One region of the Novosphingobium aquiterrae genome, then DNA from elsewhere that is predicted to be linked to it. Evidence: predicted binding sites of a transcription regulator. Region 1 holds the regulator's gene; each other region holds the start of a gene.
The links. Region 1 encodes LexA, which represses DNA repair genes until DNA is damaged. Its sites were predicted from a motif close to GTTCCNCNCTTGTTCT; they were not measured.
Positions count from the first base shown of each region.

Region 2: a site for LexA is predicted at 3,332-3,347, ahead of ACFFF7_RS08485 (DUF6771 family protein). Genes of this name have one in related genera too.
Region 3: a site for LexA is predicted at 3,663-3,678, ahead of ACFFF7_RS14625 (S24 family peptidase). Genes of this name have one in related genera too.

Region 1 covers NZ_JBHLTL010000004.1:284,419-289,527, forward strand. The annotation lists gene trpC (indole-3-glycerol phosphate synthase TrpC) at 1-666, shown strand, start outside; gene moaC (cyclic pyranopterin monophosphate synthase MoaC) at 826-1,299, shown strand; gene lexA (transcriptional repressor LexA) at 1,426-2,115, shown strand; gene ACFFF7_RS07355 (ComEC/Rec2 family competence protein) at 2,109-4,388, opposite strand; gene gltX (glutamate--tRNA ligase) at 4,418-5,109, shown strand, end outside.
Region 2 covers NZ_JBHLTL010000005.1:3,338-8,446, forward strand. The annotation lists gene ACFFF7_RS08460 (sensor histidine kinase) at 1-599, opposite strand, end outside; gene ACFFF7_RS08465 (response regulator transcription factor) at 596-1,270, opposite strand; gene ACFFF7_RS08470 (PepSY domain-containing protein) at 1,282-1,563, opposite strand; gene ACFFF7_RS08475 (DUF736 domain-containing protein) at 2,082-2,600, shown strand; gene ACFFF7_RS08480 (hypothetical protein) at 2,763-3,119, shown strand; gene ACFFF7_RS08485 (DUF6771 family protein) at 3,131-3,322, opposite strand; gene ACFFF7_RS08490 (IS110 family RNA-guided transposase) at 3,807-4,835, opposite strand; gene ACFFF7_RS08495 (SOS response-associated peptidase) at 4,912-5,109, shown strand, end outside.
Region 3 covers NZ_JBHLTL010000011.1:218,842-223,950, reverse strand. The annotation lists gene fdhF (formate dehydrogenase subunit alpha) at 1-827, shown strand, start outside; gene ACFFF7_RS14645 (formate dehydrogenase subunit delta) at 832-1,041, shown strand; gene ACFFF7_RS14640 (ketosteroid isomerase-related protein) at 1,059-1,469, shown strand; gene ACFFF7_RS14635 (GNAT family N-acetyltransferase) at 1,466-2,053, shown strand; gene ACFFF7_RS14630 (carbon-nitrogen hydrolase family protein) at 2,050-2,943, shown strand; gene ACFFF7_RS14625 (S24 family peptidase) at 2,963-3,613, opposite strand; gene ACFFF7_RS14620 (hypothetical protein) at 3,715-3,903, shown strand; gene ACFFF7_RS14615 (hypothetical protein) at 3,893-4,264, shown strand; gene ACFFF7_RS14610 (D-2-hydroxyacid dehydrogenase) at 4,261-5,109, opposite strand, start outside.

The DNA of each region.
Region 1 (5,109 bases):
GAGGCGGCGCTGCGCCGCAAAGCCGCAAATGGCTTCGCGCTGATCGCAGAAATCAAGAAAGCCTCGCCATCCAAAGGTCTGATTCGCGGCGATTTCGATCCGCCGGCCCATGCCGCCGCTTATGAACAGGGCGGCGCGGCCTGCCTGTCTGTCTTGACCGATGCACCGTTCTTCCAGGGCCATGAAGACTATCTGACCGCGGCCCGGGCCGCTTGCGATCTGCCGGTGCTGCGCAAGGACTTCATGGTGGATCCGTGGCAGGTGGCCGAAGCGCGCGCGATCGGTGCCGATGCGATCCTGATCATCGTCGCTGCGCTGGACGATGCGCAAATGGCTGAAATCGAAACCGCGGCGATCGAGCGCGGGCTGGACGTGCTGGTCGAAGTCCATAACGAGGCCGAGATGGAGCGCGCCACAAGGCTCCACTCCCGCCTGATCGGCGTCAACAACCGCGATCTCAAGCGCTTCGTCACCGACCTGTCGACGACCGAACGGTTGCTGCCGCTCGCTCCTGAAGGCACCTTGCTGGTCAGCGAGAGCGGGATCAACCACCACGCCGACCTGCTCCGTCTGGCGGAGCGCGGCGTACGCACGTTCCTGGTCGGCGAAAGCCTGATGCGCCAGGCCGACCTTGCCGCAGCCACCCGGTCGCTGCTGCAGGGTTAGACTGTCCTACAGCGCGGCTTTCTGGCACAGGCAAGGCATGCCCAGCACCCCTCCCCTTGCTATTACCGCGGTTTTTCAACCGGTCCGGCAGAGAGCACGTTTTTCCATTTTCGCGACCCTGTGCATTTTGTCAGGTCGTTCATATGATCGGCTGAAAGCATGAACAAGCTCACCCATCTCGACGAGTCGGGCAAGGCGCGCATGGTCGACATCGGCGGCAAGGCCGACACAGCGCGGAGCGCGATCGCCGAGGGCCGCATCCTTATGAATGCGGCGGCGCTGGCGGCCATCCGCGATGGCACCGTGCCAAAGGGCGACGTCCTTGCCGCCGCGCGTATTGCCGGGATCATGGCGGCCAAGAAGACCGCCGAGCTGATCCCGCTATGCCATCCACTGGCCCTCGATAGCGTTACCCTCGACTTCGAACTGGGCGCGGAAGCCGTAATCGTGCGCGCCGCCGCCGCGCTGACGGGGCGCACCGGGGTCGAGATGGAAGCACTGACCGCGGTGTCGGTTGCACTGCTCACGCTGTACGACATGGCCAAGGCCATCGACAAAGCCATGGTCATCGAAGGAGTGCGCCTGATCGAAAAGCGCGGCGGCAAATCGGGGACCTGGCGCGCTGACGGGTGATTGCGCCGAAATGGCGGAAATGCTTGACGCGATTCGTTTCGTTGCTTAGATGTTCCGCATTCGTTCACTGAACGGTGCGGATACATCGCTGGGATGTTCCACCCGTTCCATCGGAGTGACAGGCGCATGCTGACCCGCAAGCAGCACGAATTGATCCGTTTCATCCAGGTCCGCCTGGAAGAGACCGGGGTGTCCCCCTCGTTCGAGGAAATGAAGGAGGCGCTGGACCTCAAGTCGAAGTCGGGCGTGCACCGATTGATTTCCGCGCTGGAGGAACGCGGCTTCATCCGCCGCCTGCCCAATCGCGCCCGCGCGCTGGAAGTGCTGCGTCAGCCCGACGATGTCGGAGCCAAGCCGGCACCGCGCGCGGCCAATACCAACAGCACCGCTGCCGTGGTCCGTCCGCCGGAAGCGCGCCCTGCCCCGGCCAATGACGTGATCGAGATTCCGCTTCATGGCCGGATTGCCGCCGGCGTGCCGATAGAGGCGATGGAGACCGCGGCGATGCTGCCGGTGCCGGCTGCCCTGCTTGGTGCGGGCGAACACTACGCGCTGGAAGTGTCGGGCGATTCGATGATCGATGCGGGCATCCTGGACGGTGACTATGCGTTGATCCGCCGTACCGACAGCGCCCGCGATGGCGAGATTGTTGTTGCCCTTGTCCGCGGCGAGGAAGCGACGCTCAAGTATTTGCACCGGGAGCATGGCCGGGTCCGCCTCGATCCGGCCAATGCCGCCTATGAGCCGCAGATCTACGATCCGCGCGAAGTGGTGGTTCAGGGCAAGCTGGCAGGGCTGCTGCGCCGCTATCACTGAGTGGCATTGGATTGTTCTATGCGCGGCGCCGCACCGAAAGGTTGTGGCGCCTTGCCATTGCCGGTGACGTTCGACTTCGGAGCAAAGGCGTAGGCCCGGGCTGCGGGCTGCCACCAGCCATGGCGACCCTCATCTTCGGCAACCGTACGAAATCGTACCCGTTCCAGGTCGAGTGACAAACCGCCAGTCCGGTCCAGCATCCGCCGGTCGGCCTTGATCCAGCGGGGCTTGCACGAGCGCGGCAGATAGCGCGCCGCGATGACCACATCGACGCGTTCGCACGCTGCCGCGAGTGCGCGTTCTTCGACCATGTCCTTGCCGCGCCCGATCAGCAGCTGCCAGTCGCGTCCGCCGCGCCTCAGCGTGATCGCGCAGAAATCGGGATTGCAATGCGCCCCGGGCCAGTCGGCGATCAGCCGCATCTCGCCTTCCATGCCGGACAGTTCGGCCAGATTATCGCGCGCGAAGTCGCTGCGGCTGTCACGCAGGACGAGCAAAGCTTCGCCCTCGCCCGTCACGCCGACATGGCGGCCGTCGCTTGAAATCAGCACGTCCGGTGGCTCGGCCAAGGTCAGAAGCAGAGTCCCGGCGGCGGCGGGAATCAGACCCAGCAGGCGCACGCGCCCGCGCCAGAGTGCCAGCCATAAAGCACCCAGCAGGAACAGTCCCAGCGCTGGTCGGCCCATGGCCGGCATCATTGTCACCGCGCCGGGCCAGCTGGCGGTCCAGTGCGCCAGGTCCAGCAGCAGATCGAGCGACTTGCCAGCCAGCCACCAGAACGGCGCGCCGGCGCCTATGGCATCGAACAGCAGGGCCAAGGCGATCAGCGGCATCGACAGGAAGGTCGTCAGCGGGATCGCCACGACATTGGCAAGTGCGCCGTACACCCCGGCGCGATGAAAGTGGAACAGACCAATCGGCAGCAAGGCCAACTCGATCACGACGCCCGTCAGAAGCAACGAGCCGATCTGACGCAGCGCCTTGGCCCACAGCGGCTCCTCACGCGCCTGGAACAAGGCGTGGATCCGCGGTTCGCCGTGCAGCGCGACAATCGCGATCACTGCGGCGAAGCTCATCTGGAAGCTCGGCCCGACCAGGGCTTCAGGCCACAGCAGAAGAATCGCGCCGGCCCCCACCGCGATCATCCGCATGCTCAAGGCCTCGCGCCCCAGCGCCAGTGCGGCCAGTACGAGCAGAGCGCCGATGCACGAGCGGATCGTTGGCACCTCGGACCCGGTGAGCAAGGTGTAGCCGATCCCGGCCAGCGCCCCGCCCCCCGCCGCAACAAGCGGCAATCGCAGGCGGAGCGCGATCCACGGCATCAGGGCGAGCAATCGCAAGACCAGCACATAGGTCGCAGCGATCACCGCGCTGACGTGCAGGCCGCTGATCGACAGCAGATGCGTAAGTCCCGCATCGCGCATCGCGTTCTCGTCCGCCTCGGCAATCGCCCCGCGGTCGCCGCTGGCAAAAGCGGCCGCGATAGTGCCTGCCGATCCATCCAGGTTGGCGCGGACATGGCGCGACAGGCTTCGTTGCAGGCGCTGAAGCCAACCGCCGTTGTCGCCTGGCGCGACAATCGACACCGGCCCTAGCACGCTGCCTGTTGCCGCCAGGCCCGAGAACCACGCCGTACGGGCGAAGTCATATCCGCCGGGCAGCATCGGCGGCGCTGGCGGAACCAGCCGTGCCCGCAAGCGCACGACGGCGCCATCGACCAGAGCGATGCGGTCGCTGTCGAGATCGAGGTTTAGCCGGACCTTGATCGCCCGGCCCGTTTCGGGTTCCCGCGTGGCCAGTGTCAGGCGGACGCGATGCTCGGCAGGCTGCTCTTGCCGGTCGAGCACCTTGCCCTCAAGCATGGTCACCATCGGTCGGGCAACGGGCGGTGTTCCGACCAGTGCAGACTTGCCCCAGACCAGCAGCGAACCCGCCGCCGCCGCACATAGCGCGACCACAAGCGACTGACGCAGATAAGGAAAGCGGCCTTCGCCCCGCAATGCCGCCAGGCTCAGCATTGCGCCGCCCAGGCACAGGCTGATCCAGCTCAGCCACTGCGCCGGGCCAGGAAGAATGAACCATGCCGCAATCCCGGCAGCGAAGGCGACGACGCCCCACGGACCGCGGTCAAATCCGGCCTGGGCGAGATGCCTTTCGACCAAAGCAAGCCCGCTGGACAAGTGCCCGCGGTTGCGCCAAGGGCGATGTTGCAGTGCAGCGCCATCCGGCTCTGCATCGCCCATCGGGACAGTTGGCGGAACACGGCTGACCATGGCTGACAGGTGACAGGAAGGCAGGGTCAATGGCAAGCGGAAGCGGCATGGCTGGAACAGGAGCGGCGCAAGGCGTCGTAACCCGGTTTGCGCCCTCGCCCACCGGCTTCCTGCACATCGGCGGTGCCCGCACGGCGCTGTTCAACTGGCTCTATGCGCGTCACACCGGCGGCAAGTATCTGCTGCGGATCGAGGATACCGACCGGGCCCGCTCAACCGAGCCGGCGATCGCGGCGATCTTCGACGGACTCGACTGGCTGGGCCTGATGGGTGACGAACCGGCAACGTTCCAGTTTGCCCGCTCCGATCGCCACGCCGAAGTGGCGCACGCTCTGCTCGGCGCCGGCCATGCCTATCGCTGCTACCTGACCCAGGAAGAGCTGGCCGCGCGGCGCGAGCAGGCCCAGGCGGAACGTCGCCCATTCCGCATCGAAAGCGAATGGCGTGACGCCGCACCCAATAGCTGGCCGGCCGATCAGCCCTATGTCGTGCGAATCAAGGCACCGCGCGAGGGCGAGACGACGATCGACGACCTGGTTCAGGGATCGATCACCGTTGCCAATGTCGAGCTTGACGACTTCATTCTGCTGCGCTCGGACGGCACCCCGACCTATATGCTGGCGGTGGTGGTCGACGATCACGACATGGGGGTGACTCACGTGATCCGCGGCGACGATCACATTAACAATGCCTTCCGCCAGCTGCTGATCATCCGCGGGAT
Region 2 (5,109 bases), on a different contig from region 1:
CTTGCACGTTGGCCAAGGTCGCCGCTGGTGATCGCAACGGCGGTTGCTTCGATCCCGTGCAACCTGCGCCTCAGATAGGCGGCGAGCACGAAGGCTCCCAATATCCCGAAAGCCAGCAGGGCCACAAAAGCCAGGCTGAACATGCCAAGGATGGTCCGGTCGATTGCTTCGAGCGATTCCAGATCGGCGGCAACCACCATGCGGTATCCGCCAGGCAGGACATCGACCTTGGCCCACGCCGGATCGGTTCCCTCGACGGGATCGACAAATACGATCTTGCGCCATCCTGGCTCCGGCATGGCAGTTACGAGGTTGCCTGCGATCCGCCGGCCACCAGGCGCGAACAGCGCCGTTCCCAGCGATATCGGCCCGGGTCCGCGTTGCTGCGAGATTGCTTCGATCACCCCCTTCAATCCATCGCCGCGATATTCGACCAGCAGCGCGGCGGAAGCCTGCTCGATGTTGGCGTCGATCTGGCGCGAAAAGGCAGCGTGGGTTGCGAAGATCACCGCGGCGCCCAGCACGAAGGTTGCCACAGCATAGACAAGAAAGCCGACCAGCGCGATGCGGTTCGCGGCGCTGCGTGGCAACAACCTCATGCCGCGCGCAGCCGGTAGCCGACGCCGCGCACCGTCTCGATGGCGTCGGGAAGATGGCCTTCGTTGAGCTTGGCGCGCAGCCGGCTCATGTGGGTTTCCACGATCTTGGTCTGCGGATCGAAGTGAAAATCCCACACCCGCTCGAGCAGCATCGTCCTGGTGACGAACTCCCCAGCGTGCCGCAGGAGCTCTTCGAGCAATCGAAATTCGCGCGGCTGGAGAAGAACCGCTTTGCCCTCGCGCCGGACCTCGCGCGCGAGCAGGTCCATTTCTATGCCGCCTGCCGCCAACTTCGTCGCGGCTGCCGCTGGCGCGGTGCGGCGCCCGAGCGCCTGGATGCGGGCGGCCAGCTCACTGAATGCAAAGGGCTTGATCAGATAGTCGTCAGCACCGGCTTCAAGGCCATCCACGCGATCCTCGATGCGGCCAAGCGCGGTCAGCATCAGCACCGGCGCCGCGACACCCCCGGCTCGCAAGCGCTTGAGGATAGATAGACCGTCAAGAACGGGCATCATCCTGTCGAGCACGATCACGTCGACCGCCTCGGTCACTGCAAGATGAAGCGCATCCTCCCCGTTTTCGGCGGAGATGACATTGTGCCCCAGTTCGCCGAGCCCGCGCTCGACGAAGTGCCGGGTGTCATCGTCGTCTTCAGCCAGCAGGATGCGCATCGTCCCGTCGTTCAATCCCTGGCGTTCAGCGGTTCGAACTTGTTCTCGACGATCCTGCCGGTGACAGAATCGACGCCGATTTCGTGGATCCGCTGGCCCTGCCGGATGTCGAACGAATAGCGCATCCCCCCGCCTTCGCGCTCGCGTTCGGCCTTTTCGATGTGGCCGGGCGCAGCTCTGAGCGCGATGGCGCGGGCCTGCACCATTGTGATGCCGACCGGTTTTGCCTGGCCGATTTGCGGCGCGAGAAGCGTTGCGATGGCGAGCGAAAGTATCATGGCAGTATTCTTCACGGGCCTTACTCCTATGCGTGCGTCAAGCACGCTCAAGGCGATAGCCCACCATAGCTCACGTCACGGTTCGCTTGGGGATACAATTTCCCAACCTAGACGAAGAAGACTGCAATCGTGCCCAGACCTTTCATCTCCGGCCACATGCATAGTTCAAGCCCGATCGACCACGATCCCAAAAGGCTGCAATTGGCTGAACATCTGCGGACGAAATTTGCAACACGCGTTTGGGCGAACGGAATGGTCCGTCGTTCAACCGCGACGATGCGCGAAAAAAAGCGTCTCAACGCCAAAGTTGAACGAACGACTACTTGTCGAGATGCTGGTTTCGAAAGGAGCCGTTCAGGAGTGTCCCCAACCTCGGTCGTTCGAAACCTTCTGAAAGGATGGCTTGAGCGGTCCTGGATACCTCTGCGGGCAATGCCCGCAGCTTCGGCCTGACGGCCGGGAGGGAAGGGGGGTGGGAAGAGAGTGATCGAACAAGGGGTTCGGTCGCAATCGATCCACCTAGGAGAACGTCCATGAACATCGGTGAAATCCGCAAGAACGCCAACGGCCAGCTGATCGGCTCTGTCGAAACGCTTACCATCACCCGCACCATCGGCCTGCGGCCGGTGACCTCCAGCAACCCCCGCGCGCCCCGCTACGAGATCGTCGCGCTCAACGACCAGCGCCGCTGGGTGATCGTCGGCGCGCTCTTCGAACTCTCCTCGAACTCGACCGGCGAGAGCTTCTACCAGGGCAAGATCGACGATCCGTCGATGGCGCAGCCGCTCTACATCGCCGCTTTCCCGCGCGAGGATGGCACCATGGCGGTGGCCTGGCAGCGTCCGCGCCGCCGCAACAGCCAGCTCGGTTCGGCCGAATACGGCGAGAGCGACATGTTCCCGGCTGACGATGCCGGCGGCGACCGCAGCGAGGAACAGGCCGGTGACGGCCTGGGCGACAGCACCGCGACCCCGCCCGCCAAGCGCGGCCGGGCGGGCGCCAAGGACGGCGCCGAACACGACGGCGCGCTGCCGCCGCTCGTCGACGCCTGATCGGCAAGTCCAACTCCAACCGGCGGGGACCCCAAGCGGGTCCCCGTCCTCGTGCAAAGGCCGCGGATGAGCCCCCCCGCGCGGCCTGAGGCGGAACGTCGGCACTGCCCCCCGCCCGGCGTTCCGCCTCTTCATTTGCATGGGGATACCCGGAGACCAGACATGCTGACCGACAGTGAACGCTTCGCCTTCATCACCCGGCGCCACCACGCCTTTGCCAGCACCGGTAATGCCTACGATGCGGTCCAGTGCGACGAGGCCATCAATACCGGAGACACGCTAGTCGTGCTCGCCGAAGACGTGATTGGCGTGGCCATGACCTGGCCGTTTGCGGTGACGCAGGCGCACGGGAATCTCCATGCGCTGTCCGCACCGCGAGCAGGCGAGACGCTCGCAGATCTCGCCCGCTCGCTCCACGTCAGCGCTGCCGACTTCGAACACGCCGCCGAAATCGCCCGGCGTTTCGGATTTCCGCTCGATCCGCAGATCGAGGCGCTGCTCGCCCGCCCGGCGGGCTGAGCTGGTGCGCTTCAGAGCGGCAGGGTGGATTGCTCAGAAGGCGATGAACTTGCCGGCGCATCGACCGCATCGGCAATCACGCGCGCGAGTTCGAACGCGGCATCCTCGCGCAGGCAGGAGCTTGGGGCCGTGATCCCGACCCGCGCCCAGCCCGGGGCGTCCAGGATCGCATAAGCGACAGCAGACGTATCGATTCGTTCCATGTGGGCATGAGAACATAGGAAGAACATATTTGCAAGGTGGCTGGTGCCGCCGCTCGTCCCGATTGACAAGGCAGGGCGGTCCGCCGAGCATCAAGGCATGTGCAACTTGTTGTCTGATTGCGATCAGTTGTCCGTCGGAGCAGCCCGAGCCGAACGCTGCCATCTACCGACGTGCTTGAGCACTCAAGTTGCAGCGCAGTCGTTTCGGATCCGCTCGACTGTCGAGCAGACACTGGTCACTGTAGCGTGATGTTCAAACCATAGCCATCTCCCACTTGGCATTCGGTCATCGTTTTTGACGTCCCCGTCAGGTTCGCTCTTGTCTACGAGGTCGGCGCAAGACCGCCTCAAGATGATGGTCCGAAGATCGAGGGCTGCTATCTACCAACGGGCTTTCGCACAAAGGTTGCAGCGCAGTCTCCTCGACCTCGTCCTCCCGGGGGCATCACCGCCCAAGGGCGGATTCAGATAACCTGCGATTGAGTTAGGCGGCTTCCTGACTCCAATGGAATTCGCTGCCGTCGGCCCAGATCCGATGCATCAGGATAGCCAGCTTACGCGCGACTGCGACCACAGCGCGGCGCTGACCACGACGCTTCGCAACCTGCATTCCCCAAGCTTTGAGCTTACACCAGCGTTGGCTGCGCGTGAGCAGCGCCAATGCGGCCTGATAAAGCACCGTTCTCATGCCGCTGTCGCCGATTTTCGAGATCCTGCCATTTCGGTCGACCTCACCAGAAGCATATTTTCTTGGGGTCAGACCGAGATGAGCGCCCACATCGCGAGATCGATGAAAGCGGTCAGGATCGTCGATCGTTACCGCGAACATGATGGCGGTAACCGCTCCAACACCCGGAACCGTCATCAGGCGGCGACACGTTTCATCGCATCGCACTGCTTGCAGCAGCATCCGGTGGAGCACCGTATATTGCTCTCGCAGAGCTGCCCACGCTGCCAGCATTGGGCGGATCATTGCCTCCAGCCGGGGCATAGAAGCGACCAGCTCAAGAGCCCTTTGCTCGAACGTATGAGTGGTAATGCGGCCGGACAACTTCACTCCAAATACGCGCAACGTCCCGCGTATTTCGTTCTCAATGTCGATGGCCTTTGTCAGGAGTGTCCGCCGGTTGGTCAGAAGCATTCGGAGCTCCTGGCTGACCTCGCTTTTGACGTGCACGACGGAATACCAGCCAATGCGGATCACCTGGGCGATCGAGCGGGCATCATTCCGGTCGGTTTTGACCGGCATTGTCTTGGTCAATCCACGTAGCTTTCTCGGGTCGATGCAGACAGCATGAACGCCACGCACCCGGAGCTCCCCATAAAGCCAGCGGGAAAGACCACCGATCTCAAGGCCGGCCCTCTCAATGGGCACATCCAGCGATGCCAACCACGAGCAGATGTCGTCCGGCTCGGAAGGCACTGCGCCTTCCTTGAGGATCACCCCGTTTTCATCGACGACGCAGATTGCCGTTTCGTTCAGCGACACATCCAGACCAGCATAATGGTTCATAACCCTTCTCCTGCTCTTCGTTCACAGAGGAAGGCTGCTCCGACGGACAACTGATCGCAATCACCCCATCTACCGCATGACCAAGGCCCCTGCGGAAATCGCCCGGTTGTTCGGTGCGCGCTGCGCCTCTGGCGCGAACTTCGCGGCCGAAGTCTACCCCGGCTATCCCGGCCTTGTCGTCGCCGAGGGCGAGACGCGGGGCATGACCTGGGGTTTCCCGCTTGTCCTCAAAGGCAAGAACGGACAGCCACTCAAGCCCAAGCCCGTCAACAAT
Region 3 (5,109 bases), on a different contig from region 1:
CCGCCGACTACGCGCATGTCTTCCTGCCCGGATCGACCTTCCTGGAAAAGACCGGGACCTTCACCAATGCCGAACGCCGCATCCAGATGGTGCGCAAGGTGATGGAGCCGGCCAACGGCATGGAAGACTGGCAAGTCACCCAGGCGTTGGCCAATGCCATGGGCCTGGATTGGGACTATGCCAATTCAAGCGAAATCATGGACGAGATCGCCCGCCTGACCCCCAGCTTTGCCGGGGTCAGCCACCAGCGTCTCGACCAGGCGGGATCGCTGCAATGGCCGATCAACGCCGCCGCGCCCGATGGCAGCCCGATCATGCATGTCGACGGCTTTGTTCGCGGCAAGGGCAAGTTCGTCGTCACCGACTATGTCCCGACCGACGAAAAGACCGGCCCGCGCTTTCCGCTGCTGCTGACCACCGGGCGGATTCTCAGCCAGTACAACGTCGGCGCGCAGACCCGGCGGACCGGCAACACCGTCTGGCACCCCGAAGACCTGCTGGAAATGCACCCGACCGATGCCGAGAATCGCGGGCTCAAGGATGGTGACTGGACGCGGCTGGCCAGCCGCACCGGCGAGACCACGCTGCGGGTTCTGGTCACCGACCGGGTCGCGCCGGGCGTGGTCTATACCACCTTCCACCACCCTGCGACCCAGGCCAATGTGGTCACCACCGAATACTCCGACTGGGCGACCAATTGCCCGGAATACAAGGTGACCGCGGTCCAGGTGATGCCGTCGAACGGCCCGACCGACTGGCAGGAAGACTATGCCGCGTGGTCGGCACGCAGCCGCCGCATCGTCGCCGCGGTCGAGCCTGCCGAGTAGCACAATGGACGCTGATCACCTGATCTACATGGCCAACCAGATCGCGCGCAATCTGGCGGCGGGCGGCGAAGCGGCGGCGGTGGCTGCCACGGCGCAGCACATCATCGATTTCTGGGATCCGCGGATGACCGCCGCGATCCTGGCCAGTGACCGGGCCGCGCTCAGTCCGATTGCGCGGGCTGCGGTGGACCTGCTGGCCCCGAACCTGCCCTGACACGAAAGGACCCGTACTTGACCCGCTCCGACGCCATCGCGCTGCTCGACCGCTATTACGACGCCTTCAACCGGGGCGACAACCAGGCCATGCTCGACTGCCTGGCGGACGATGTCGCGCATGACATCAACCAGGGCGCGCGCCAATCGGGCAAGGCGGTCTTTGCCGCGTTCCTGGCGCATATGGACCGCTGCTACAGCGAACGGCTGACCGACATCGTCACCATGGCCAACGACGAAGGAACCCGCGCCAGCGCCGAGTTCGTCGTTCACGGCAAATACCTCGCCACCGACGAAGGCCTGCCCGAAGCCGCCGGGCAGACCTATGAGCTGCCCGCCGGCGCCTTCTTCGATCTGTCGGACGGTGCGATCACCCGGGTCAGCGTTTACTACAACCTGGCCGACTGGACCGCGCAGGTCGGCGGATGAGCCTGACCGTCCGGCCGCTGACCGGCGGCGAGATCGACGCCGCGATCGACGACCTGGCCCGGCTGCGGATCGAAGTCTTCGCGGCCTATCCCTATCTTTACGACGGTGATGCCGCATACGAAGCGGACTATCTGCGCGATTTCGTCGCGGCGCGCGATGCCGTGCTGGTCGCCGCCTTCGACGGCGCGGCGATCGTCGGCGCGGCCACGGCATCGCCGATGGACGCCAGCAAGGCCGAATTCCGCGCACCCTTCGAAGCGCGCGGGATCGACACGGCCACGCTGTTCTATTTCGGCGAAAGCGTGCTGCTGCCCAATTATCGCGGTCAGGGCGTCGGCCACGCCTTTTTCGATCACCGCGAGGCGCACGCAGCCGCCTGGGGCGCGGCCGCAACCTATTTCGCGGCCGTTGTCCGGCCTGACGATCACCCGTCCAGGCCCACCGGCTATGTCCCGCTCGACGGGTTCTGGCGCAAGCGCGGCTATGCGCCGCTGCCCGGTGTCGTGACCGAACTGGCCTGGAAGGAACATGGCGAGGCCGCCGAAAGCCTGAAGCCGATGCAGTACTGGATTCGCCGGGCATGACCTTCATCGTCGCTGCCGCACAATATCCGGTGGAGCGCCTGGCCGACTGGGCGCACTACGCCGCCAAGCTCGAACGCTGGCTTGCCGAGGCTGCCGATCGCGGCGCTAGGCTTGCGGTGTTTCCTGAGTACGGCGCGATGGAGCTCGCCTCGCTCGATCCCGCGACAATGGGCGATCTGGCCCGGTCGATGGCCTTCGTTGCCGGGCTGATGCCGCGGGTCGATCAGCTGCACCGCGAGTTGGCAGCGCGTCACGGCATGCATATTCTGGCGGCCAGCGGCCCCTGCCGCCAGGGCGACGGCAGCTTCGTCAATCGCGCCCGGCTGTTCGCGCCGAACGGCAAGATGGGCGTGCAGGACAAGCTGATCATGACCCGCTTCGAACGCGAGACCTGGGGTGTTTCGGCCGGCGCACCGCTGCGCCTGTTCGACACCGCGCTGGGTCGGATCGGGGTGCTGATCTGCTATGACAGCGAGTTTCCGCTACTGGCCCGCGCGCAGGTCGAGGCCGGCGCGCAGGTGCTGCTGATGCCGTCCTGCACCGACAGTCTGCACGGCTATTGGCGCGTCCGCCTGGCAGCACAGGCGCGGGCGATGGAAGGACAGTGCTACACCGTCCAGGCGCCCTTGGTGGGCAATGCCGACTGGTCCCCCGCGATCGACGTCAACCGCGGCGCTGCTGGCATCTTCGGCCCGCCCGATGGCCCCTTCCCCGATGACGGCATCGTCGCCCTGGGGCCGGTCGACGCCGGGCAGTGGCTCTATGCAGAGATCGATCCGGGCCGGGTCGGCGCGCTGCAGGCGGACGGCGCGGTGCTCAACATGCGCCATTGGACCGAACAGCCCGGCGCAGCGGCCTTGCCGGGGGTTTCGCTGGTGGATCTGCGCTGATCGAAGCGGACGAATTCCCTCAAAGCCGGCCACTCTTCCACACCACCCGGCCGATCACCTGGACCTCGTCGGGGGCCAGCTCGATTGGGCGATAGGCCGGATTGTCGCTGACCAGCACGACCTTGCCCGGCTGCGCGGTATCGAGTCGCTTGACCAGCAAGGCATCGCCCGCCCGCACCACGTGGATCCCGTCGCGCAAGGGGCGCGGGGCCCGGTCGACCAGAATCTCGTCGCCGTCGCGCAGCGTGCCTTCCATCGAATCGCCTTCGACCCGGATCGCCGACAGCTGCGCCGGATCGAGCCCCTGTTCGCGCAGCCAGCGGCTGGAAAAGCGGAAAGCGCCGATCGCCGCCTCTTCCCCTGTCAGCAAGCCTGGACCGGCCGAGGCGCCCAGCGCCAACCGCGGCACATCGCACCAGTCACCGCGACGCGCATTTCCTGCACCTTGAATGGATTTTTCCTCTGGTGCACCAAGTTCCGATTCGGCCACACCAAAGAACCGCGCCAGCGTCCGGCGATCGGTCTCTTCCAGCTTGCGCGGGCTGCCCTTGCGGATAAATTGCTGCAAATACGTGCCATTGCGTCCGATTAGTTCGGACAGCCCGGACAGGCTGACGCCGCGCTGGGTGGCCAGATCAAGCAAACGGGCGCGCGGATTGGTTGCAATCATGGAATTGCCTTACTCGAAGTATTTTTCCTAGACAAGTAGGATTTGGCGAAGAACAAAGGGATAAATCCTTCGTCGATTCGCCAGCGGAAAGGGGCAGAGCAATGTTGATTACCCGGATCGAGCGCTTCTTGCGTGAAACCGGAATGCCGTGGACCAAGTTCGGCCGGCTCGCCGCCCACGATCCGCGCTTCGTCGAAGACCTGCGCAACGGCCGCACCCCCCGCCCTGCAACCGAAGAACGTGTAGAACATTTCATGAACATCTATCGAAAGAACGCCCATGCAGCTTGATCCCGCCGCCAGCCAGTCGATGCTTCGTGCCGCTTGCCGGCCCCCGCGCGGGCGGCCGTGGCTACCCTTGCTGTCGGCGCTGCTTGCGCTTGGCCAGGGCAAGGCCGAACTGCTCAGCCATGCCGAGCGCGCCTGGGCCAGCGTGACATTCTCCGGCACACGCCACACGGTGCGACTGGCCTTCTGCGGGGCCGAGGCGGTTGCCGCGGGCGAAGCGCTGATCGATGCCCTGCCCGAGCATGAATTTGCCATACCGCGCCAGCTTGTCGCCGACGCCGCGGTTGTCGCGGTTACTCACAGCGCCTTGCCCGAACCCCGGCTGGAGGTCGAGGTCGAACTGCTGCTGCTCGACGAGGTCTAGTAGCCGCGCGCGAGGTCGACCTGCGGCGCCACCGGTTCCCCGCCGTGCCAGCGCTCCAGGTTGACCAGGAACCGTTCCGCTGCGCGCGCAAACATCCGGTCCATCGGCCCGCGACCCGACAGGTGCATCGACACCTGGACATTGTCGAGCGTCCACAGCGGGTGGTCCTCGGGCAGCGGTTCGGGCGTAGTCACGTCAAGCAGCGCCCCGCCGATGCGGCTTTCGTTAAGCGCCGCGACCAGCGCGTCCTGATCGATCACGCTGCCGCGCGCGACATTGACCAGCACGGCGCCGGGCTTCATCGCCGCCAGCTCAGCGATGCCGATCATGTCCTCGGTCTCGGCCGTTGCTGGCACGGCGATGATGATCCAGTCGAACCGGCCCAGCGCGGCGCGCCATTCATCGGGGCCGAGCACGCCCGCCCCCGGGCTGCGGCGGACCTTGGTTACCGTGACCCCGAAGGGCAGCAGGCGTTGCTCGACCGCCTGGCCGATCTCGCCATAGCCCAGAATGAGTGCTTCGCTGCCGTGAAGCTCGCGCACGCCAGGCATGCCCTTCAGCCACTCGTGCCTTTCCTGGGCACGGAAAACTTCGCGATAATTCTTGGCGTGGCCGAGCATCAGCATCACCACATATTCGGCGATCGGCACGGCGTTGATCCCCGCTCCGTTGGTCAGCGTGACGCCGCGCTGGCGCAGCAGATCAAGCGGAAAGCTCTCGACCCCGGCATAGACCGAATTGAGCCATTTCAGCTGCGTCGCTAGGTCGAACACCTGCGCCATGTCCTCTTTCGAATGCATGTCAAACCAGCCGATTTCGGCCTCGGGCGCGAGAGCAAATGCCTC